2 regions of the Paenalcaligenes hermetiae genome follow, and region 1 is predicted to be linked to the other one. Evidence: riboswitches for the same ligand, from Rfam matches in the RefSeq annotation. Region 1 holds a riboswitch; the other holds the start of a gene.
What was found. Region 1 has a riboswitch for S-adenosylmethionine ahead of ABD980_RS11005 (hypothetical protein). Riboswitches for the same ligand answer to the same signal wherever they lie in the genome.

Region 1 (11,602 bases):
TTTAATACTTTAGGCATGGCTGCCAGCCATTCTCTGTCTTTTTTCGTTATTTTGTTAAAACGCCATAAACGAATAGCAAAAGCAAAGAAACTGACAAACATCACCACCCCAATAAAGGGATGCAAAATGCGTGTCCACGGGCCACCACCTAACAGATTCGTCATCCAGAAAAAAGCGGGATGAAACAGCGCCAAACCGGAAACCGCTAACAGCACAAAGCTAATAGCAATGATCCAATGATTGATGCGCTGGCTCGGAGTGTAGCGAACAATCGTGTATTTTTTAGGATCAGACATGGGTTTCCTCCTTGGCTGCGCGCTCATCGTCCTCGGTGGTTTCAACTGGACCAGTACGCATGTAATGGATAAATCCAACCAATGCGGTTAATGCCATCGTTGCCACGCCAAAAGGCTTAGCTAGGCCTTTCCAGAAAGACACCATCGGACTGATTTGCGGGTCCTTAGGTAAGTTGCTGTAAAGCTCGGGTTGATCCGCGTGATGCAATACATACATCACGTGCGTTCCACCCACACCTTGCGGATCGTACAAGCCCGCATTTTGGTAACCACGCGATTGCAAATCCACGACACGCTCTGCAGCATGTTGTTTCATTTCCTCTTTGGTACCAAACATAATTGCACCGGTAGGGCAGGTTTTTACGCAAGCGGGCTCTTGTCCTACAGCAACACGATCAGAACACAGCGTACATTTGTAGGCTTTATTGTCCTCTTTAGATATCCGAGGAATATTAAAAGGACAGCCTGTGACACAATAACCACAACCAATACAGTTGGCTTGGTTAAAGTCCACAATACCATTGGTATGCTGAACAATAGCGCCCGGTGAAGGACAGGCTTTTAAACAGCCTGGGTCTTCACAGTGCATACAGCCATCCTTACGGATGAGCCACTCTAGATCGCCATCGTCTTTTTCGTGCTCTGCAAAACGCATCAACGTCCACGTGTTTTCGGTCAAGTCTGCTGGGTTGTCATACACCCCAACGTTATGACCGATTTCGTCACGTAGGTCGTTCCACTCCATACAGGCCACCTGACATGCTTTACAGCCGATACATTTGGATGTATCGATCAATTTAGCAACGCCCTCGGTGGCAGCGATAGGTTTACGAACGCTAGGCGAAGGAGTAGTAGTCGCCGAGCGACGTTTAATGTCCATTGCTTCTAATGCCATGATGACTCCTTACACCTTTTCCACGTTGACTAAGAAGGATTTGAACTCGGGGGTTTGCGAGTTACCGTCTCCAACAAAAGGAGTCAGTGTATTCGCCAAGAACCCGGGTTTAGTAATCCCAGCAAAGCCCCAGTGAATGGGGATACCAATCTGATGTACCCGTTTGCCATCAATATCTAGACCACGAATACGCTTAGTGACCACCGCCTTGGCTTTGATATAGCCACGATTGGAGGAAACTTTTACCGTATCGCCTTCTTTGATGCCCAGTTCTCCCGCTAGCTCTGCTCCAATCTCCACAAACTGCTGCGGCTGAATGATCGCGTTGAGCTGCACGTGCTTAGTCCAGTAATGGAAATGCTCGGTTAGACGGTATGTGGTGCCCACATAAGGGAACTGATCGGATTTTCCGAACTGTGCCCAGTCGTCTTTAAACACGCGTGCGGCAGGATTGCTTGTAGCTTTATCATTGTCTTTAAACAATGGGTTATAGCCAAGCGGGGTCTCAAAGGGTTCGTAGTGAACGGGGAATGGACCTTCGGCCATGCCTTTGCGTGCAAAGAAACGGGCCACGCCTTCGGGGTTCATAATAAATGGCCCCATTCCATCACGTGGGGTTTCATCGGCCTTAAAGTCAGGCACATCCGCCCCTGTCCATTTTTTACCATCCCAATGGATCAATGAACGCGTTGGATCAAACGGCTTACCGTCCAGGTCACACGAAGCACGGTTATAAAGCACACGACGGTTAGCTGGCCATGCCCAAGCCCAGTTTAGGGTTTGACCCACGCCAGTCGGATCGCTATTGTCGCGACGTGCCATCATGTTGCCGGCTTCAGTCCAGGAACCTGCATAAATCCAGCAACCACCTAAGGTAGAGCCATCATCACGCATCTCACCAAAGCCAGAAAGCTGCTCACCCGCTTTGCGGATAATATCACCATTGGCATTACGTAAATCCACCAAAGCACGACCGTTTAGCTCTTTGGCTAGCTCTTCGGCGGTTGGGTGATTTGGGTTAGAGTAAGGCCAGTACAGATTCAGAATTGGATCTGGGTATGCCCCGCCCTCTTTTTCGTAAAGCGCACGGATGTTTTGATAAAGCAGCGCCATGATTTCAATGTCGGTTTTGGCTTCCCCTGGGGGTTCTGCCGCTTTCCAGTGCCATTGCAACCATCGACCTGAGTTCACCAATGCACCTTCCTCCTCTGCAAAACAAGAGGTAGGCAAGCGGAAGACTTCTGTTTGAATGTCTTCAGTTTTTACATCGTTGTACTCACCAACATTTCGCCAGAATTCAGAGGTCTCTGTCACTAATGGATCCATGATCACCATGTATTTTAGTTTAGAGAAGCCTTTGAGTAGCTTAGCTTTGTTCGGTGCTGCGGCTAATGGGTTAAAGCCCTGACAAATGTAGCCATTGACCTTGCCTTGGTTCATGAGCTCATAGGTCTGTAGCATATCGTACAGCTTATCGAGCTTTGGCAAATAATCAAAAGCAAAGTTATTGTCAGCATGTGCATGATCACCCCACCAGGCTTTCATCAAGCTGACGTGGAATTTTTTGTAGTTACTCCAGTAACTAAGCTGGTTAGGACGTAACTGTTTAGGCGCACGCGCCGCAATATAGGCATCAAAGTCTTGCTCGGCCTCGTTTGGCAACGTCATGTAGCCAGGCAGCAAGTTTGACATTAAACCCAAGTCGGTTAGGCCTTGGATGTTGGAGTGACCACGCAACGCGTTCATACCACCACCCGCGATACCGATGTTACCTAGTAACAACTGCATCATGGCGCCTGTACGAATGATTTGGGAGCCAATCGAGTGCTGTGTCCAACCAAGCGCATACAAAATCGTCCCCGCACGATCAGGGGTTGACGTAGACGCGAGCAGCTCACAGACCTGATTAAATTTATCAATCGGCGTACCACAGACGCGATTCACCATTTCTGGCGTATAGCGCTCGTAGTGTTTTTTCAATAGCTGATAAACGCAACGAGGGTGTTGTAGAGTGCGGTCCACCACAACCATACCGTCTTCGTCACGCTCATAATCCCACGAGTCTTTGTTATACGTACGATTTTCCTCGTCATAGCCGGAGAAAATCCCGTCCTCGAAGTCAAAATCTTCGCGCACCACAAAGCTAAAGTCCGTGTAATTACGCACGTACTCGTGTTGGATTTTGTCGTTATCTAATAAGTATTTGATCACACCGCCCAAGAACACAATATCGGTTCCGGTACGAATGGGCGCGTACAAGTCCGCCACAGAAGCAGAGCGTGTAAAGCGCGGATCAACCACAATCAGTTTTGCATTGTTATGAGCTTTGGCTTCAGTAACCCATTTAAACCCGCAAGGGTGAGCTTCTGCTGCGTTACCGCCCATAATTAAGACCACATCGGCGTTTTTGATGTCGACCCAATGGTTCGTCATCGCACCTCGGCCAAACGTCGGGGCAAGACCTGCCACCGTCGGACCGTGTCAAACGCGTGCTTGGTTATCGAATGCCAACATCCCCAGCGTACGAACTACTTTGTGGGTGATGTAACCCACCTCGTTACTACTGGCAGAGGCAGCAAGCATACCTGTGGTTGTCCAACGGTTTACGGTTTTGCCGTCATCCGTCTTTTCCACAAAGTTGGCATCGCGGTCCTCTTTCATGAGTTTAGCGATACGGGTTAGGGCCTCATCCCAAGAGATACGCTGCCACGTATCGGAACCGGGCGCGCGGTACTCGGGATATTTAAGACGGTTCGGACTGTGGATAAAATCAACCAAACCTGCACCTTTAGGACAGAGTGTCCCGCGGTTAACAGGGTGATCATGGTCCCCTTCGATGTGCACAACACTTGGTTTGGCGTTCATCGCGCCATCACCTAGGCTATACAGTAAAATTCCACAGGCTACCGAACAATAAGGACAGGTGCTGCGGGTTTCGACCATGCGTGTCAATTTGTATTGACGCGCCGCTGCTACGGCAGGCGTTGGTGCTACCCCTAGCATGGCCAAGCTTGACCCGGCTAGTGTTCCCCCTGTTACCTTAAAAAACTGGCGCCGACTCATGTTATTCATGGACGCTCTCCAACAAAGGTAATCAATAATACATTCCGAGACAGACAGGTTTTGTTCGCTGTAACGAAGTCTGTCACATTATGTTTATTGTACCCTTAATGTCTACAACACCATATAAAGCAAGGTATATAACGATGATTTGTCTAGTGCAACGCGTAAAAAAAGCAAAAGTGATGATAAATGAAAGACTTACTGGGGAAATCGGTGCAGGGCTTTTGGTTTTTGCTTGTGCTGAGCCCACAGACACCCCCGCAACAATTGACAAAATGTTGCAAAAAATTATCTCTTTAAGAATTTTTAGTGATATAGACGGAAAAATGAATCAGAATATTGGGCAAATTGGTGGGGGACTTTTACTGGTAAGCCAGTTTACCCTAGCCGCAGACACCCGTCGTGGGAATCGACCTAGCTTTACCCAGGCCGCCCCACCCGCCCAAGCCAAAGCACTATTTGATTTGTTTGTTACTCAAGCCAAGGCGATCCACCCTATCGTGGAAACGGGACAGTTTGGTGCGGATATGCAGGTCCATCTTATTAATGATGGTCCGGTAACAATTCCTCTGCATATCAATTGACAACTAACGAACTCTCATTATCGCATTTGGAACGCTTCGCTATGAATAGTGAGCTGCTCACGATCAAAGTTTTGTTTTAGTGTTGCTTCAAGCGCGTGCAACAAGCCTGTGGGGCCGCAAAACCAAAGCTCATAGTTTTGTGTGGTAGACATGGTTGACATCAGTAGTTCGGGCGTTAAGCGCTGCCCTTTAGCACTCTCATGGATTGATAAGTGAATAGTAGGTAACTGCGCCGCTAATTGCTGCAAATAATGGCAGGCTGCGCTGTCCTCGGCTCTATCAATACAATAGTGCAACTGAGCAGTCACCGCTTGAGGCTGCATGATCAAAGCTTCTAGCCAAGCAATAAATGGGGTAATACCAATGCCGCCGGCAATCCAAATTTGCTCGCGCTGAAGGTTAATACGATCTAATGCAAACTGACCATACGGCCCCTCTATCTCAAAAAACATATGAGGACGCATCTTTGCTGCCATTTTCTGCGTATAGTCGCCCAACGCCTTAATACGAAAATCAATATGACCATCAGCATGTGGAGCACTTGCGATCGTGAAAGGATGCGCCCCTTCTTGGCGATCAAAACAAATAAAAGCAAACTGCCCTGGCTGGTGATTAGGCCAACGCGCATCAACTTGCGCACGCAAAAATAAGACCTGATCTTGGCCCAGCTCGCACTGAACAACCTGCGCTAAATAACGATGTTTCATCCCTATTCGCTGGGTTAGAGCCTGCCATGCACCATATAGCCCCAACCCCAACATCGTCACTAGCCCAAAGCCTATGGGTTGTGTCCAATATGACAACGGCATTAAAACCAACGCGTGAAAGCCCACCATTAAAAACAACACGGGCATAATACGATGCAAATGTCGCCAAAACTTATAGGGGAAAGAGCGCCAAAGCGTCAATACCAGCATAATAATAGCAGCATATATTGCCCATTCCCCAAGAGACTTAGCTAACGATTTATAGTCAGAAAAAAAAGAAAGCAATGGGGTTTTAGTAGCTCGGTTGGCATTACCAATCAAAGCAACAATAAGAGGCTTTGATAATTTAATTAACCAATGACTCACCGCAAATAAAACAGCCCAAATCCCTGCCCATTTATGCAGCTGATAGACCTGATCCATGCCCCCTACCCAACGCTCCGCCCATACAGGACGTGTCGCCAAAAGCATTACTAATCCCATTAAGGCAAATGAAACAACACCGGTGTAATACAAGAGATAATTTCGCCACTGCCATAATAAATCACCACCTGCAATGGGATGCATAAAAGCGTCCAAGGCCCATAAAATACTAAATAAAGCAATAAAAGCGATGAGAACCTTTTTCATTTAATCAGCCTTAAAATAACTATTTATTATTTTACAAAGATACCTCATCTCTCATGAATACATCATGAATTAAATTATCAAACAACTTTAATTCCAGATAAAAAAACAATAATAAAAACAATTATTATTTACAATATAGCCAGCAGTATGATGACACCTACGCTTGACAACCGGTTTTATTTACCGTTATAGTGTTTTTATGCATTACGAGTTGGGGTTACCCCCCATGCCAACCTGTGACCCACACAAGGTGGACAAATAATGCGGCATTACGCAACCAATGGGATATCGCTGCCCGCTGTTGCGGGCTTTTTTTATGGGTTTTTTATACCGACTTGCTCACCCTGCATGGTGCTAAAGAGCTAAAAAGGAAATACCATGTCTTATCAGTTCGAAATCGATGGCCAAACGTTTACGGGAAGCGTAGTTCCTGGATCCAGCTATATGCACATTACCCATGTGGATAGCAACCAATTTATCGGCGCGTTTCAACCAGACGCCCCCTCTTTATTTGGCCCACGTCCCTCGGGCGCATGGCGTAGCATTGGTCAAAACACATGCTTGAGCTTATTAGAAAAAATTCAGCCTATGGTGGCAGAGCTTTGCAAACAGCGTATTATTAATCGCTACCGCTAATACCGAATACGTTTCTTAAGTAAAAAGCTCGGCATATTACCGAGCTTTTTACTAGGTTTTAGTGATGCTGAGAAAAATACGCTTTGGTCAGTTTAAATACAACCGGACTAAGCAATAACAATGCGATAAGATTCGGCACCGCCATTAACGCATTTAACGTATCTGCCACTAGCCATAAACTGGCTAAGTCCATACCAGGCCATGTCCCAATAGGAATGACCACCACCCAAATCAAGCGAAAAGGTAGATTGGATTTCTCCCCAAACAAAAACTGTGCGCATTTCTCACTATAAAAACTCCACCCGATAATAGTAGTAAAAGCAAAAAGAGCAACACCGATACTCACAATGTAACGCCCAATTTCTCCTAGCCCCTGAGAAAACGCATAGGCGGACAAAGTGGCTCCATTTTCCCCGCTTTGCCATGCGCCTGTCACCACAATCACTAAAGCGGTAATAGTACAAACAACGATTGTGTCTAAAAACGTCCCCAACATGGCGACCGTGCCTTGACGAATAGGACTATCCGTTTGCGCGGTAGCATGCGCAATGGGTGCACTTCCCAGCCCAGCCTCATTGGAAAAAATCCCGCGAGCCACACCAAAACGGATGGCTGCCCACACCGTGGCACCCATAAAACCACCGCTGGCTGCTGTAGGGTTAAAAGCATGATAAAGAATTAGCCCCACCGCTTCGGGGATGCGATCAATATGCAATATCAATACTAATAAACCGCCACCTACATAAAATAGCGCCATCACCGGAACGAGCTTACCGGCCACCTCGCCAATGCGCTTAATACCCCCTAGCAGTACCAACCCAACCAGCCCAGCAATGATAAAACCACTGAACAAAGGTGGAACGCTAAACGTAGACTGCATCACATCCGCTACTGAGTTTGCTTGAATACTGTTACCTATACCAAAACCGGCCAACATTCCAAAAACAGCAAAAATCACCCCTAACCATTTCCAGTTTTTCCCAAGGCCGTTACGAATGTAATACATTGGGCCACCCACATAATGCCCATTTTTATCAACTTCACGAAAATGCACGGCTAAAGCGGCCTCACTGAATTTTGTCGCCATACCAATGAGTGCGATAAGCCACATCCAAAAAATCGCGCCTGGTCCCCCGTAATAAATAGCTGTCGCAACCCCTGCAATATTCCCAGTACCAATCGTGGCAGACAAGGCGGTCATCAACGCATTAAAAGGGCTGATATCCCCCTGCTCTGTGCTACGTCGCCCTTGCCAGAGCATTCTGAACCCATAGCCCAGTTTACGCTGCGGCATAAAACCTAAGCCAACAGTAAGAAACAAACCTGTTCCCGCCAATAACATCAGCATGGGTGATCCCCATGCAATCGCATTAATTGCATGTATCCATTCAATGAGCTTTTCCATGCGTTTTCTCCTTACGCCTTGCTGTAGGCCACCAAATAAACCATCGATACTACCCCTTTTAGACACGAAAAAAAAGACTGCATACAGCAGTCTTTTGACGTAAGAAGAAAACGATTGTGGTTATTTATTTTTTAACGGACAAGTGTTAAGCCCCAACAAAGGATACAAAGGGCAGTAACCCATTAAACCCGTAACTAAAGGCACTACGCCAATCCAGCCCCATAAGCCAATCGTGCCAGTAAAAGTTAAAAGCAGCAATACAACCCCCACTAAAATACGCAGGACCTTATCAATACCACCTACATTCTTTTTCATAATCATCCCTTTAGAAAAAAGCTAACACCCATCATTATATCTTAATATATAATATATAAACAATATATATAAATAGTTTAATTATTTATGATCGTCTGGCCTAAAGGAAAGCAATGTCTCAGCTAACTCCTCCCACTCTTCAACGCATGAATCGCCGCACCTTTCTCCAATTGAGTGCATTAACGGCGAGCAGCTCCACGCTTCTTTTTCAAAAAGCAGAGGCACACACGCCAAAAAAAATCCCTACCCAAGCACGCATTGTGATCGCCGGAGCAGGCGCCGCCGGCTTGACCGCTGCCAATCAGCTAGCACAACGCCTAGAAGGCGCAACGATCACGCTGGTTGATGCGCGCCAAGCCCACTACTATCAGCCGGGTTTTACTCTTGTGGCGGCGGGGATTAAACCCGCCTCTTATGTACAAAGCCGCACCGCACAATATGTGCCGAAAAATGTGAATCTCATTAACGAGGCCGTAGCGGAGTTTGACCCCGAGGCGCATCACATCACCACACAAAGTGGAAAAAAACTGCCTTATGATTATTTAATTGTGGCCACCGGCTTGCAGCTAGATTATGACGCCATTGAGGGCATGGACACTTCGCGCATTGGCACTCTTGGGCTCGGTAGCATGTATCATAGCCCCGAAAAAGCACAAGCTACGTGGGAGCTTCTCGATCAGTTTGCCGATACAGGGGGCATAGGTGTTTTTTTACGTCCTGATACCGAAATGAAATGTGCCGGCGCACCACTTAAATACACTTTTATCTGCGAAGACCATTTAGTCCGTCGAGGCCATCGAGACAAAGCCCAGCTTATTTATAACTCGAACAACCACGTTTTATTTAGCGTTCCTATTGTGCATGAAAAAGTCCGTATGCTCTTTGAAGAGCGCAATATTGCCATGCATTACCAACGCATGCTGTCCGCTATAGATATTGATAAACAAATCGCCACTTTTACCACTCCTGATGGCCCTATAACACTTGATTATGACTTTATTAACGTAATTCCCCCCATGCGTGCGGCTTCTGCAATACAGCACAGTCCGCTCCCATGGCAATCCGGTCCTTGGGCTCGAGATGGCTGGGTCGAGGTCGACCCAAATACCCTACGCCATACCCGCTACCCGAATGTATTTGCTGTGGGCGACATTGCTGGTGTTCCTAAAGGCAAGACGGCAGCCAGCGTTAAGTGGCAAGTTCCCGTCGCCATAGACCATTTAATTGCCGATATCCAAGGTACTGTTTCGACCGCTTTTTATGATGGCTATACTTCCTGCCCCATGATTACCCGCTTAGGGCGTGCCATGTTGGTCGAGTTTGATTACCACAACAATCTTGCTCCCTCTTTTCCCGGCATTATCGCCCCCTTAGAGGAATTATGGGTAAGCTGGGTGATGAAAACTATGGCACTCAAGCCTACTTATATCAGTATGTTGCGCGGACGCGCGTAAAGGAGACCGCTATGCAATCTCTTGACCCCTTTGTCTTTATCGCTGTGTTTCAAGAAATGTTAGGCCCAATGCTTTGGGTTTTGTTACTGCTTGTAATCGGCGGGACCATTGCGTTTATCGCTCTACTTTTAAAAGAAAAACACATCGTATCGCAACGTTTGGTTAACTCTCAATTAATAGGGCTCGTCGGCGGTGTGTTAGCCTTAATCCTAATGGCCAAAGTCTCCTCATCAGGGTTTACCGATGCAGCCGGCCCCATCGACTGGTTGTTAATTGCCGGCGTCTTTGGGCTTGGTCTAATTGGAACAACCATTTTAAGCTATACCCTTAGCGGTTGGCTCAAACCGCACTCTTGCTCTCGTTAATACTATTTAGGAATTTTTATGCAAACCACTGATTTTGTTGCTACGTTATTTGATGGTCCCCAAGGCGACCTAAGCAAAATAACCATTGGGCTGACCATGGCTGTGAATGCTGCACGCAAAGGTCATAGCTGCACTATTATTTTGATGGCTGATGCCGTTTTACTGGGTAAGCCCAATGCCACCGACCCTATTGATATTGGCCCGGCTTTTAAACCCGCTAAAGATTTACTGGAGGAATACCTGAGTCTAGGTGGGAAAATCGCTGTATGCAGCTCATGCATGAAACATAACAACATGAGCGAAGCCGATTTAGACCCACAATACCTCTGCATTACGGCCAGTGATGTGATTGATCTCACCATGAATGCTAAAGGCACATTACAAATCGCCTAAACTTTATTTAACGCGACAGTGGCTCAACCCTGTCGCGTTACCACATCAGCGTAATAAGGACTCGGAGCTAATCTCTAACATCGCTGCTGCTACCAATTCATTCACTTCTGACAACAAGTTTTTTTGCGGCCCCGCCGCAACTAATACCTCGCGGCTATAAACCAAATACGGATAACCCGTTACCATCAGCCCATGACGTAAAGTGGTCAGCTCTTGAGCATCCCGTTGCTCTAACTGCAATAAAGGCTCAGGCACGTAGCCCCAGCCTAACCCATCTCGGATAGCATCTCGCACTAGCTCAAAGCTACTTAAAGCAATGCGCTCACTGCCTACATGCTCCAGATGAAATCGCTCCTGATTAGAACTATCCATATAGGTGATTTGCGCCAGCGAGCGTAAATCGGTATCTGTGACATGCTGGAGACGACTTAAAGGGTGATCATGAGCAATCATCATACGCATCACTACCCTGCCTAACACCCGACGGTGCAAACCATCGGCCGGATCATATAAATTTTCTGAAATGCCGTAAGCAATGTCCAATTGTTGTTGACGGACTAAATCGGGCAACTCATCAGAGGAAGCAAAACGCATGCTTAGACTTAAGTGGGGATAGCGCTGCCGTAGCTGTAAAATAATATGCCGCCAAAAGGCTTCAGATAACGCATCATCTCGGCCAATTCGTAACTCTTGACGCTGTGTATGATCACCAATTAAGCAGCGTTGCTTAATACCCAAACTCAGACTTAAGAGCCGATGGCAATCATCCAGAATGCTTTCTCCTATGGCAGAAAGCTGCAAGCTATTTCCAGTACGTTCAAATAATTTTACGCCTAGCTCATCTTCCAAGGCGGAAATC
Region 2 (11,602 bases), on a different contig from region 1:
CATGGCTCGCTCAACCTCTAGGTCATCCAGGGTAGTGTTACCACCCTTGGCTGGCATAGCGCCTTTACCGTTAAGTGCAACTTGGAGCATAGTTTCGTAGCCGGCAGCAATATAAGGTGCCCAAGCGTCTTTGTCACCAAATTTAGGTGCCCCAGCTACACCTGTGGCGTGACAGGTTGTACAGGTGGCATCGTAGACCTCTTTACCCGTTTTAAGGGGCCGGTCGGCCTCGACGATATTAAGGGCAAATTGAGCCACGGGTTGAATACGGGCAGCGACGCTTTCGGATGTGTCAGGGCGTGCTTTACCCATACGCAGGTCGTTGGTGTTGCTGTCTATGTAGAACATAGCGGCGCCAACCACAAGCAAAAAGAGAATGGATAGCCAGAAAATGCGGGCTGGGTTTTTGACGTGCACAGATTGTTTATCGTCGTTATTGTGATTTTGTTGTTCCGTAAGGCTCATAGTCGGATCCTGCGAATTCGTACTAAGTGGGGCTGGCGGACCACCGAAAAATGGACTTACTGGGGCCGCAAGATTGATAGTAAATAGAGTATACCAACCGGTAATTATAGCGAACTAAATCGGCTATGGGGTGGCATTGTTGTACTAGGTGAGCAGTTAAAAATAAAAATAGACTAAACAAAAAGTCAGATACAGGGTAAAATAGCTTTTTTGCGCCCGTAGTTCAATGGATAGAATTAGAGTTTCCGAAGCTCTCGATCCAGGTTCGATTCCTGGCGGGCGCGCCAAAAACAAAGACCCGCGACGGGTCTTTTTGTTTTTTAGGCATCTAATAATGCCTGATATTTTTGTAAGTACACCTCAAAAGATTGATCTTTTTCGGCAGCCTCTATTTGTTGTTGGGCTGCAATCGAGTCGGTGGCCGCTTGCTCAAACTCTTGCTGTAGCTCGGCCGAAAAAGGCAAATCTAATAAGTGGTTTTTGTGCGCTAGGCTTTGGGCGTAGGTGTAATCCACAAAACTTTGCCCAGACTCGGATATTTGCTTGAGGACACGAGCAGAAGGGCACAGGCTAGCATCTTGGATTTTGGCCATTTGGGCATCCAGCGCTGCCTGATAGAGCGGTTGCTCTGCCCCTTTGTCGAAAAGCGCCGCATAGGGTTGCATGGCAAGGATTAAATCTTCTCCCCAGCTTTTTAGCTCCACGTCTTGCTTGTTTTGATTACGTAGTAGCAGCCCGGGCTTACGACCCTCGACAACCACTTTAGCAAAGTTGTTTTTACTGTCTTGGCAGAATCCACCATCAGGAAAGACGGGGCTAGGCTCGGTAGCACAAAATAATAAAAACACATCCAAAAAGCGTGCGGTTTCCGCTGATAGACCGATAGGATCAAAGGGGTCAATATCTAAGCAGCGCACTTCAATGTATTCCACGCCACGGTTAGCTAAAGCGCTAGAAGGGCGCTCATTGGCTTTAGGCGTGCGTTTAGGGCGAATATTGGAATAGTATTCGTTTTCGATTTGAAGAATATTGGTGTTGAGTTGGATCCATTCGCCATTACGGTGCGTACCAATATCCGCATATGCCGGCCAGCTTGTGGTAGCGGCACGACGCATGCGTAGTAAAAATGTATCCAGATCGTTGTAACAGAGCTGGAGCTCGGCCTGCGCCTCTTTGTTTTGATAGCCAAGATCACTCATGCGCAAGCTAGTTGCCCAAGGCAGACAATAGGTATCAGGCGCAATTTTTTCTAATGGGAGCTGGTGCTCACCCAGAAAATCCTTGGACACGGCTGGCGAGGCGCCGAACAAATACATAAGTAGCCAAGAATAACGCGTGAAATTGCGAATCAAAGCTAAATAGCCATTGGAGCGTTGCTCTTGGAAGGTGCGCCCGTCAATTTGTAATAAAGGCCAAATACGGTCGGGCAGCGAGTAGTTGTAGTGCACGCCGGCAATACATTGCATGCGCTTACCATAGCGCTCTGCTAAGCCGCGTCGATAGACGTGCTTGAACATACCGGTGTTGGAAGTGCCATACCAACCGATTTGAATATCGGCCTCTTCGGGTAAGTGAGCAGGCATCGATTGATTCCAGATGATTTCATCACCCAAGTGGCGTACGACAAATTGGTGCACATGTTGTAGCTCTGTACGTAAATCCTCAACAGAGGCATAGGGAGCGGTAATTAGCTCCAAGAGGGCTTCAGCATAGTCCGTGGTGATACGGCTGTTGCACAAGGTTGAGCCCAAGGCAACAGGGTGAGGGGTAGAGGCAAGAAAAGCAGAGTGATCTACCCGGAGCCCTTCTTTTTCAACTCCCCGACGGATGTCGCTCAGGAGGGTTAAATTTGAAGCAAGGGCTTTTATTGGATTCTGGCTCAATGTCATTACCTACGTTCACTTATTATCCGACTTATGATGTGGTCGATTGTAATGCGCAATCCAAATAAAGGGAAAGACACACGTAGGGAGGCTAGGGGGACGTCGGTTTTTAGCCGCTTTTTGTGACAGGGGGTTCGATGGGCAGCTTGATTAAGGACAGGTGATAGGCTTTGCTAATGGCTGCGGCGCGGTTAGAAACATTGAGTTTATGATATGCATTATGCAAGTGGTACTGCACAGTGTGATGCGTAAGTCCCAGAGCTTTGCCTGCCTCAACATTGGTTTTTCCTAGAGCGATGAGTTGTAAGCAGGCGATTTCTCTCAAGCTTAGTTCTTCGTTCATACATTAACCTCAGTATCATGAAAATGACAAATTATGACTTCGATGCCATTGTTTAAGTCTTTTTTAAAATACTCAAGATCTGAGAGGCTGGTATTAACCCTAGGGGATTTTATTTAGCTCAAACTCTTGTTTTAGGGGCATGACGGGATTTTTGTTTTCGAAGGTGCTAAACTATTTGCTTGTCTTTTTTGTTGGCGCCGATTTGCTTGATCCGCTTGCGGGCGCTCCATAAATCCAGCTAAAGAGGTCCGTCTATGGTCTCCAATACAGCTTCTATTATTATTCCTGATGGCTCGGTCGGTGTGGTTCAACCCGAGATTATTGCTTTTGATGAGCCGTTGCACTTGTCTAGTGGTCAGGTTCTACCCCAGTATGAGCTCGCCATTGAAACCTACGGTCAGCTTAATGACGATCGTAATAATGCCGTCCTGATTTGTCATGCTTTAAACGCCTCACATCATGTAGCGGGCATTGATCCAAATGACCCTAAAAATATCGGTTGGTGGGACAACATGGTTGGCCCGGGTAAAGCCGTTGATACAGATCGCTTTTTTGTGATCGGTGTCAATAATATTGGATCTTGCTTTGGCTCTACGGGTCCAGCCTCAATCAACCCAGAAACTGGTAAACCTTGGGGCGCAGATTTTCCGTTATTAACCGTCGAGGACTGGGTGCATGCCCAAGCGCGTTTAGCGGATTACTTAGGGATCAAAAAATTTGCTGCTGTCATGGGTGGGTCTTTAGGTGGTATGCAGGCGTTAAGCTGGGCGATCACCTGCCCAGATCGCTTAGAAAATTGCATTGTGATTGCTAGCACTCCTCGCCTTACTGCCCAGAACATCGCCTTTAACGAGGTAGCACGTCGTGCCATTATTACGGATCCTGAGTTTTATGATGGAGACTATTACAGTCGTAATACTGTGCCCAAGCGAGGTTTATCTGTGGCGCGTATGGTTGGGCATATTACTTATCAGTCAGACGAGGTCATGGCAGAAAAGTTTGGTCGTGCACAGCGCGATCCTAAAGAAGATGGACAGTACCGCTATGATTATGGCGTAGAGTTTGAGGTCGAGTCTTACTTGCGCTATCAAGGCGAAAAATTCTCTAAGTATTTTGATGCGAATACTTATTTGTTGATTACGCGTGCTTTGGATTATTTTGATCCGGCACGCGCCCATAACGGGGATTTGGCACGTAGCTTAGAGGCCGTTAAAGCCAAGTTTTTATTAGTTTCTTTCACGACAGATTGGCGGTTTACACCAGAGCGCTCACGTGAAATTGTGCAAGCGTTGCTTAAAAACAAAAGAACGGTCACTTATGCGGAGATCGATGCCCCCCATGGGCACGATGCTTTTTTATTAGATGATCGTCGTTATCACGGTGTGGTGCAGGGCTATTATGATCAAATCGCCGAGCAATTGGGCCTAGGGCCGCGGCAACGCACTACAGGAGTTCTGGCATGAGTCATCAGCAATCCGTACAGCCAGTGAGCTTAGCGCAACGCCCAGATTTAGCACGTATTGCAAGTTGGATTGAGCCATCGACCCATGTATTGGATTTAGGTTGTGCTGACGGTAAATTATTGGCGTATTTGCAGCGTACTAAAAATGTACAAGGCACCGGTATAGAGCGCGATCCCCAAGCGGTGGTAGCCAGTGTGCGTCGGGGGGTGCCTGTGATTCAACAGGATCTAGAAGAGGGTCTGGCCTTATTTGAGGACCAGCATTTTGATACGGTGGTCCTGTCTAAAACGCTGCAGTCTATGTTAAATACCGAACATATTTTGCGAGAAATGGCGCGTGTGGCGCGCTATGGCATTGTGTCTTTTCCCAACTTTGGTTATTGGACGCATGGCTTATCGATTTTAGCTGGGCGTATGCCTGTCTCTAAAGAAATGCCTTATGAGTGGTATGACACGCCCAATATCCACTTATGTACCCTAAAAGACTTTCAGGATTTGGCCAAATCCTTAGGTTTAATTATCACGGACAGAGTGGTTTTTAATGGTAAAAAAGAACTTCGCTTTTTACCTGGGCTGCGTGGTACCCTAGCCGTATATCGTTTCGAGTCGCCTTTTGCCCCCTCTTTGTAGTGATCATGCATCGTGTCTAATGTCTACCTAAACCCGCGTGTTGCGGCTTTATTTGTTTTAGGTTTTGCCAGCGGGTTGCCCCTGGCCCTAACTAGTGGCACTTTACAAGCATGGGCTACAGTAGAGCAGGTTTCATTGCGTGATATTGGTTTTTTAACGCTAGTTGGTTCAGCGTATACGCTTAAGTTTCTTTGGGCACCGTTTATTGATCGGTATACGGTGCCCTTTTTAGGGCGCCGTCGGGGGTGGATGGCGCTAAGCCAACTGTTGTTAGGTGTATCTATCGCGGCGATGGGGTTATTTAATCCCAGTCACCAACTCGGCGTCATCGCTTTATTAGCGGTATTTGTGGCTTTTATGTCGGCGACCCAAGATATTGCTTTTGATGCCTATAGTACAGATGTGTTACGCGCGCAGGAGCGGGCGGCGGGTGCGGCGGTAAAAGTGTTAGGTTATCGCTTAGCGATGATTGTTTCTAGCGGTTTTGCTTTAGTGATTGCTGATCAGTGGCTAGGGTGGAATGGCATGTATATGCTGATGGGCGCTTTAATGCTGGCGTGTGCTATTGCTACTTTTTTAGCCCCAGAGCCTGAGCGTGTCGTGTCTGCACCCCATTCATTACGGGAAGCCGTGGTGGCGCCTTTATTAGCTTTTTTTAAACGTCCCGAAGCTATTAGCATTCTCGTGTTGATTGTGTTGTATAAGCTAGGTGATGCCTTTGCTGGTGCATTATCGACCACTTTTTTAATCCGTGGTGCGGGATTTTCGGCGACGGAAGTGGGAACAGTCAATAAAATTTTTGGGCTGGCGGCCACGATTATTGGGGCATTGGTTGGCGGTGGCCTGATGGCTAAATTGGGCTTGTATCGATCCTTGATGCTTTTTGGCTTATTGCAAGCCGTGTCTAATTTTGGTTATTGGTGGTTATCGGTTTCCGAGCCCAATCTTTGGTTTATGGGGGCGGTAGTTGCCATTGAGAATTTGTGCGGGGGTATGGGGACCGCGGCTTTTGTGGCCTTATTGATGGCTTTATGTCATCAGCAGTTTTCGGCTACGCAGTTTGCATTATTATCGGCATTATCGGCGGTAGGGCGTACTTATTTAGCCGGTCCGTTAACCCCGCTATTTGTTGAGCATTTAGGTTGGTCTACTTTTTTTATTATTACCGTTTTGTTGGCTTTACCCGGCTTATGGCTGCTTTGGCGTAAACGTCACATCATCTTAGCTTTAGACGCAAGCTCGCATTGATATGTTACTGCTCACTTTTTATTTAATCGCGATTACAGCAGAAGCAATGACGGCCGCTTTAGCCGCTGGTCGGCGTGACATGGATTGGGTGGGGGTATGTGTGATTGCATGTATTACTGCCTTAGGTGGGGGCTCGGTACGTGATGTGTTGCTGGGGCACTACCCGCTAACATGGGTAAAACACCCCGAGTATTTATGGATGACAGCAGGGGCTGCCATCTTTACAGCCCTGACAGCACGCATGATGCGTCATTTACATAAGCTTTTCTTGGCGTTGGACGCATTGGGTTTAGTGACGTTTACGGTGATTGGTTGTCAGATTGCGATTGAGATGGAGCTGCCTGTCACGATTATTTTATTAAGTGGCATGATTACAGGATGCGCAGGTGGGGTATTACGCGATATTTTGTGTAATGATATTCCGCTGTTATTTCGCAAAGAGATGTACGCCAGTGTATCCATGGTGACAGGTGGTTTGTACATGCTAGCGATTCATTTTGAGTTAAATGAATTAGCTAGCATGTTAGTGCCGATGGGGGTGGGCTTGTTATTTCGTTTTTTGGCTTTGCGTTTTAACTGGCAGATGCCGCAATTTGTTTATCGTGACGATTGGAAATAATCACAACCAGTTTAAACCCTGTAGCAGCTCCAGCACCAATGGCATCAATAGCGCGGTGAGGATACCTGTTACGCTCATGGCTAATGCAGCAAAGGCCCCCATGGTTTCATTGATCTGGATCACACGAGCGGTACCAATCGCATGAGCAGAAACCCCTGTAGCCACCCCACGTACAATAGGGTTGTTGAGCTTGAGTAAATAAAAAACAGGGGTAGCTAAAATACTGCCAATAATACCGGTAAAAGCCACAGACACCGCGGTTAAGGAAGGCTGTCCACCAAAATGATCGGAAATGGCCATCGCGATTGGCATGGTCGCGGATTTAGGCATTAAAGAAATTACCATTTCAGGACTAGCCCCTAGAGCAAGAGTAAGTATGGCACTACTGACTAAGCCGGTAAGCGCTCCAACGACTAAGGTGATGCTCAGCGGACGCCAGAGTAGCTTAAGCTTAGGGAGCTGGTTGTAGAGGGGGATGGCGAGCGCTACGGTAGCTGGTCCAATTAAAAAATGAATAAATTGCGCCCCCTCAAAATAGGTTTCGTAGGGGGTGTCTGTAAGCAATAAAATCCCTACAATTGCACAGACCGAGGTGAGCACCGGCAAAACAAAGGGACTTGAGTGGCAGCGTCTATATAAATAAAGTGAAGCTAAATACACGCAAAGCGTTAAGGTCAGCCATAACAAAGGGGTATCGGCTAAAAATACCCAAATTCTAAAAAAGTCTTCACGAATCATGGGTTAACTGCGCCTTTTAAGTAACCAGGTTAAGCAGTAGGCGGTGACCACTAGCGTGATGACCGTTGCCAGAATACCTGCTACGACAAAAGCGACCCATTCATCCTGGATGCGATGAAAATACAGCATTACACCAGAGACGGCAGGAATAAATAACAACATTAAGTGCTGGATCAAGGTGTTAGCGGTGGTTTGTAATGCTGCTGGCACTTGCTTACGTATAACAAGGGCAGCAAATAAAAGTAGCATGCCCATCAGTGGACCAGGTAGGGGAATACGTAAGCTTTGTACTAAGATTTCACCTAGTAGCTGAAACACAAAAAGCGAGGCAAAAGCAAGAATAATGGGCATTTATTCGATGGGGGCAGTGTTGTAAGGGGTGGCTACCCAGGTGCGCCAACGTAGTTCCAGCCCTTCGGGTAAGTACACCACGACGGGTAAACTGCTGTTGTATTGCAAAAGAGAGCCATTGCTATGAACAGGGATAAACTGCAAGGTTTTTTTGTCGTCAGGGCATGCCATGCGAGTTTGTACGGGACCATCAAGCTCACTGAGCTTATAGTAATTATAGCCCCAACCTTCTAGGGTTTTTTCTTCGAACACACCGGTGAAGTGCGAGGTATTACAGTCCGCCTCTTGAACTTTTCCCGGCAAAAGTTCGATTTTCAGGTTATTTTCGTAATTACCTATAGGTAGATGAATAACGTGACGGCTATAACCGTCGGGAGCAGCTGGAAAAGCCTCGAGTAAAGGGGTTTCTTGGGCAAGTGCAACGGTACTGGATAAAAGCGTTACACTGAATAGATAACCTAAGGGTTTAAGCCATGTGTATAAAGAATAAGCGTGCCGCATAATCAAACCTATGGGATAAAAAGAATAATGCAACCGTACCACGAACTGAATCACAACGAATAGTCCTGTCATCGACTTGGGGCTATTCATGAAAATGGAGGATCTTTGCATGTTGTCTTTACACGCCATTGACCAACGCATGCAACACGCTTTGGCATCTGGGGATTTACAGCCTATTGAGTTTCAAGCACATCAGGTTCCCGCCAAAGATATGTTGTTTCATGTTTGCTGGGTTCCAGCATTATCAGTTAAAGACAAAAGCAAACCAGCAGGATTCCCCGGGGGGCCTAGGGATCCTAATTTTAATCCTTTTTTGCCCCCAGATCCGCAGCTCACCGTAGGAAAATTGGGTGATTATCATCATGTTGTGCTAAATAAATTTCCGGTTTGTGCGCATCATTTAGTTTTACCGCGTATTGAGTTTGCGGAGCAGTGTAGCGTATTACAATACGAGGATTTTTTAGCTTGGGCATGGCTTTTAACAGAGCTACAAGGCTTAGGTTTTTATAATGGGGGCGAGGAGGCAGGAGCGAGCCAGCGTCATTTGCACGTGCAGTGGATTCCTCCAGCTGTAGATAATGCCAGTTTATTGCCTTTTGTACAGGTGTTGGATGCCGATCAGGATCTGGTTATTCAGTCCCATCCCTGCTGGGGGTTTCGTCATGCTTTTATTTATGTTGGGCTAAGCGAGGATGCACATGAATATGCTCGTAACTTATATCAGGCCTACCAACTAGGTTGTCAAAAGCTGGGTTTACAGTGTGATGATCAGGGGTTGATGCCACCAATGAATATCTTGGTGCAGGATGGCTGGTTATTGATTGTGCCACGCGTTTATGAACAGATACATGATATCCCTCTGAATGCTTTATCGTTTGCGGGCATGATTTATGTGCGCGAACAGGAGCATATTGACCTGGTAAAAACTAAAGGGGTATTACCTTTATTAGCAGCTGTTACTCGTGTATAAGTTGTTGAAAAATTTAAAAAATTTTTTTTGTTTTTTGTAAAAACTAGACGTGCAGCGCGAAGCTCGTTACAATGCCTAAGCGCTGTTTGGCTAATTTTTAGCCAATAAGTGATATAGAGCAGGTGCATAATAAATGGATTGGTTCCATTTCTTATTCACCTCGATTGTGTGTAGGGTGGGTGGTTCTACATCCACCATGCTCTATGGCGCCTACACGAACCTAGTTGTTTGTTACGCATCGCTAGTCCCCTTAATAGGGGGCGGGCTGCTTGCGTCTTTAACTAAGCTTTTGTGTAGGCAATGGGGTGAGTGCCGCCCATCGTATCGATGCGCAAACGGCACGGTGTCAGGTTCAAAATGAATCCAATAAGAACCCTGTACACACACAGAGGATTGATAAAAACATGCAAGAGACAGAGTTTTTTCAACTCAAATCCTCCACAGCCTTACTGCTGTTGGTTGGATTTTATCTGCTGACATTTTTAATGTCGCTCATGATTAGCCGTAAAAATGAAAACGTAGATGGCTATATGGTATCGAATAGCGCGGTAGGCTTTGGTTTGTCGGCCGCGAGTATGATTGCTACGTGGATCTGGGCGGCTTCTTTTTATGCCAGTGCAACATCTGGTTTTAAGTACGGTTTATCAGGCCCGATTCATTACGGTTTTTGGGGTGCGTTGATGATTTTATTCATCTACCCCTTTGGACGTCGTTTTCGTAAACTTGCTCCTGAGGCGCATACCTTAGCCGAGGTCATTCATGCTCGTCATGGCCGCTCGAGTCAGCTGATTATGGCCGGATCTAACTTGGTAGGTAGCTGTATTAGTTTGATGGTGAACTTTACGGCTGCGGGTGCTTTAGTTTCCGTACTGAGCCCATTGAGCTTTATTCAAGGGGTGTTGATTGCTGGTTTAGGGGTGTTGTCTTACACCTTGTGGTCAGGATTTAGAGCGTCTGTGTTGACAGACTTTGCGCAGTTAGTTGCTATGATTTTGGCGGCTGTGATTATTATCCCGCTGATATTCTTTAATGCCGGTGGTCCTGATTTTCTTGCGGAAAACATGTGGCGTCTGGATGAGGAACAGGCAAATTTCTTCTCTACCAAGGCCATTTTAGAGCAGGGGGCGCCATATTTTGTCGCGGTACTTGCTTATGCCATCGGTAACCAAACGATTGCTCAACGCCTGTTTGCTGTGCGCGAAGATCTGATTCGTCCTACCTTCTTAACCGCTACCATTGGTTATGGTGCTGTGGTCATTGGGCTGGGGATGCTTGGTTTGCTAGCCTTATTTGCTGGGATTCAGCCAGCTAATGGCGATATGAACAATATCATTCCGCAAATGGCGTCTATGTACTTGCCACCGATTGGTATTGCGCTGTTTTTCTTATTGGTGGTGGGGTCGTTGTCTTCTACGGCAGATGCAGACCTGTGTGCTTTGTCGGCGATTGTGATGACCGACATCTACGGTAAAAACATCGCTAAAGGTAAACCCAACCCACAGCGCATGTTGTGGTGGGGTCGCTTTACCATGATCATCGCTACCATGATGGGGGTAGTTTTTGCGAGCCTACGCCTGGACATTTTAGTGATGTTGGTTTTTGTAGGAGCCTTATGGGGGGCAATTGTTTTCCCAGTGATCGTAAGTTTCTATTGGGAAAAGGTAACCAATCGCGCTTTTACTACAGCTGTTATCAGTGCGGTCGTGCTCTTTACCATAGTTCGCTTTGAACTTGTTCCCTTAACAGGTGCCATTGGTGTTTTCTTTGAAATAGCCGCCGCAATTGGGGGTGGGGTAGTGGCGGGTTTGATGACCTTTGCCTTTTTCCCTCGTTTATTTGCTATTGGGGTGGGCGTTGCCGTAGCATTTGGTTTGATGCCATATTTTATTGGTTTCTTGCGTGATTACACCGTGCTTCTTGGCTCCTTAACCTCTTATGGTGTGAGCGCTGTCGTGTGTATAGCAATGAGCTGGAATAGTAAAGAACGTTTTGATTTTTCGGTCTTGTCAAAACGAGTTACCGCTTTCCACGAAGAGCAAGAAGCGATGTTAAGCGCAACCACGACTACACAAAAATAAGGAGACGTCATGAGTATTAATGCTTTAGTATTTTATATCTTGATTTGGCCTGTGCTTTCTACAGGGATTCTCGCTTTGTTGCTTGTTTCTTTATTTAGAGATATTCGTGCCGCTAAGCGTGAAGGTCGAGAGATGTTGTAAACTATTACCCATATGAGTAATTGAGCTATGTGGTGATTTTACTACAAGCCTCTGTATACCAATTAGTAGATCCTGGTTATATTACGGCAAGCTCAAATCTATACCCTTGCATCAAAACTTACACTATAGTTTGGATGTAAGGGTATTTTTATAGCAGTTAAATTAGATTGGTT

Region 2: it holds a riboswitch for S-adenosylmethionine, as region 1 does, so the genes downstream of both, metX (homoserine O-succinyltransferase MetX) here and ABD980_RS11005 (hypothetical protein) in region 1, are expected to answer to the same signal.

What each region holds. Positions count from the first base shown of each region.
Region 1 is NZ_BAABKD010000011.1:374,225-385,826, forward strand. It holds gene ABD980_RS10980 (formate dehydrogenase subunit gamma) at 1-296, opposite strand, end outside; gene fdxH (formate dehydrogenase subunit beta) at 289-1,191, opposite strand; gene fdnG (formate dehydrogenase-N subunit alpha) at 1,201-4,263, opposite strand; gene dtd (D-aminoacyl-tRNA deacylase) at 4,398-4,838, shown strand; gene ABD980_RS11000 (ferredoxin reductase family protein) at 4,856-6,175, opposite strand; SAM-I-IV-variant riboswitch at 6,372-6,466, shown strand; SAM riboswitch class V at 6,485-6,551, shown strand; gene ABD980_RS11005 (hypothetical protein) at 6,554-6,811, shown strand; gene ABD980_RS11010 (alanine/glycine:cation symporter family protein) at 6,870-8,216, opposite strand; gene ABD980_RS11015 (YgaP-like transmembrane domain) at 8,337-8,531, opposite strand; gene ABD980_RS11020 (NAD(P)/FAD-dependent oxidoreductase) at 8,645-9,985, shown strand; gene ABD980_RS11025 (DUF5368 domain-containing protein) at 9,997-10,350, shown strand; gene ABD980_RS11030 (DsrE family protein) at 10,369-10,743, shown strand; gene ABD980_RS11035 (LysR family transcriptional regulator) at 10,789-11,602, opposite strand, start outside.
Region 2 is NZ_BAABKD010000009.1:264,491-276,092, reverse strand. It holds gene ABD980_RS07055 (c-type cytochrome) at 1-465, opposite strand, end outside; tRNA gene ABD980_RS07050 (tRNA-Arg) at 678-752, shown strand; gene gshA (glutamate--cysteine ligase) at 786-2,354, opposite strand; gene ABD980_RS07040 (response regulator transcription factor) at 2,458-2,691, opposite strand; SAM riboswitch at 2,876-2,954, shown strand; gene metX (homoserine O-succinyltransferase MetX) at 2,946-4,154, shown strand; gene metW (methionine biosynthesis protein MetW) at 4,151-4,783, shown strand; gene ABD980_RS07025 (muropeptide transporter) at 4,796-6,031, shown strand; gene ABD980_RS07020 (trimeric intracellular cation channel family protein) at 6,033-6,650, shown strand; gene ABD980_RS07015 (LrgB family protein) at 6,651-7,388, opposite strand; gene ABD980_RS07010 (CidA/LrgA family protein) at 7,392-7,739, opposite strand; gene ABD980_RS07005 (ecotin) at 7,740-8,351, opposite strand; gene ABD980_RS07000 (ATP adenylyltransferase family protein) at 8,350-9,210, shown strand; gene ABD980_RS06995 (sodium:solute symporter family protein) at 9,615-11,288, shown strand; gene ABD980_RS06990 (putative transporter small subunit) at 11,298-11,429, shown strand.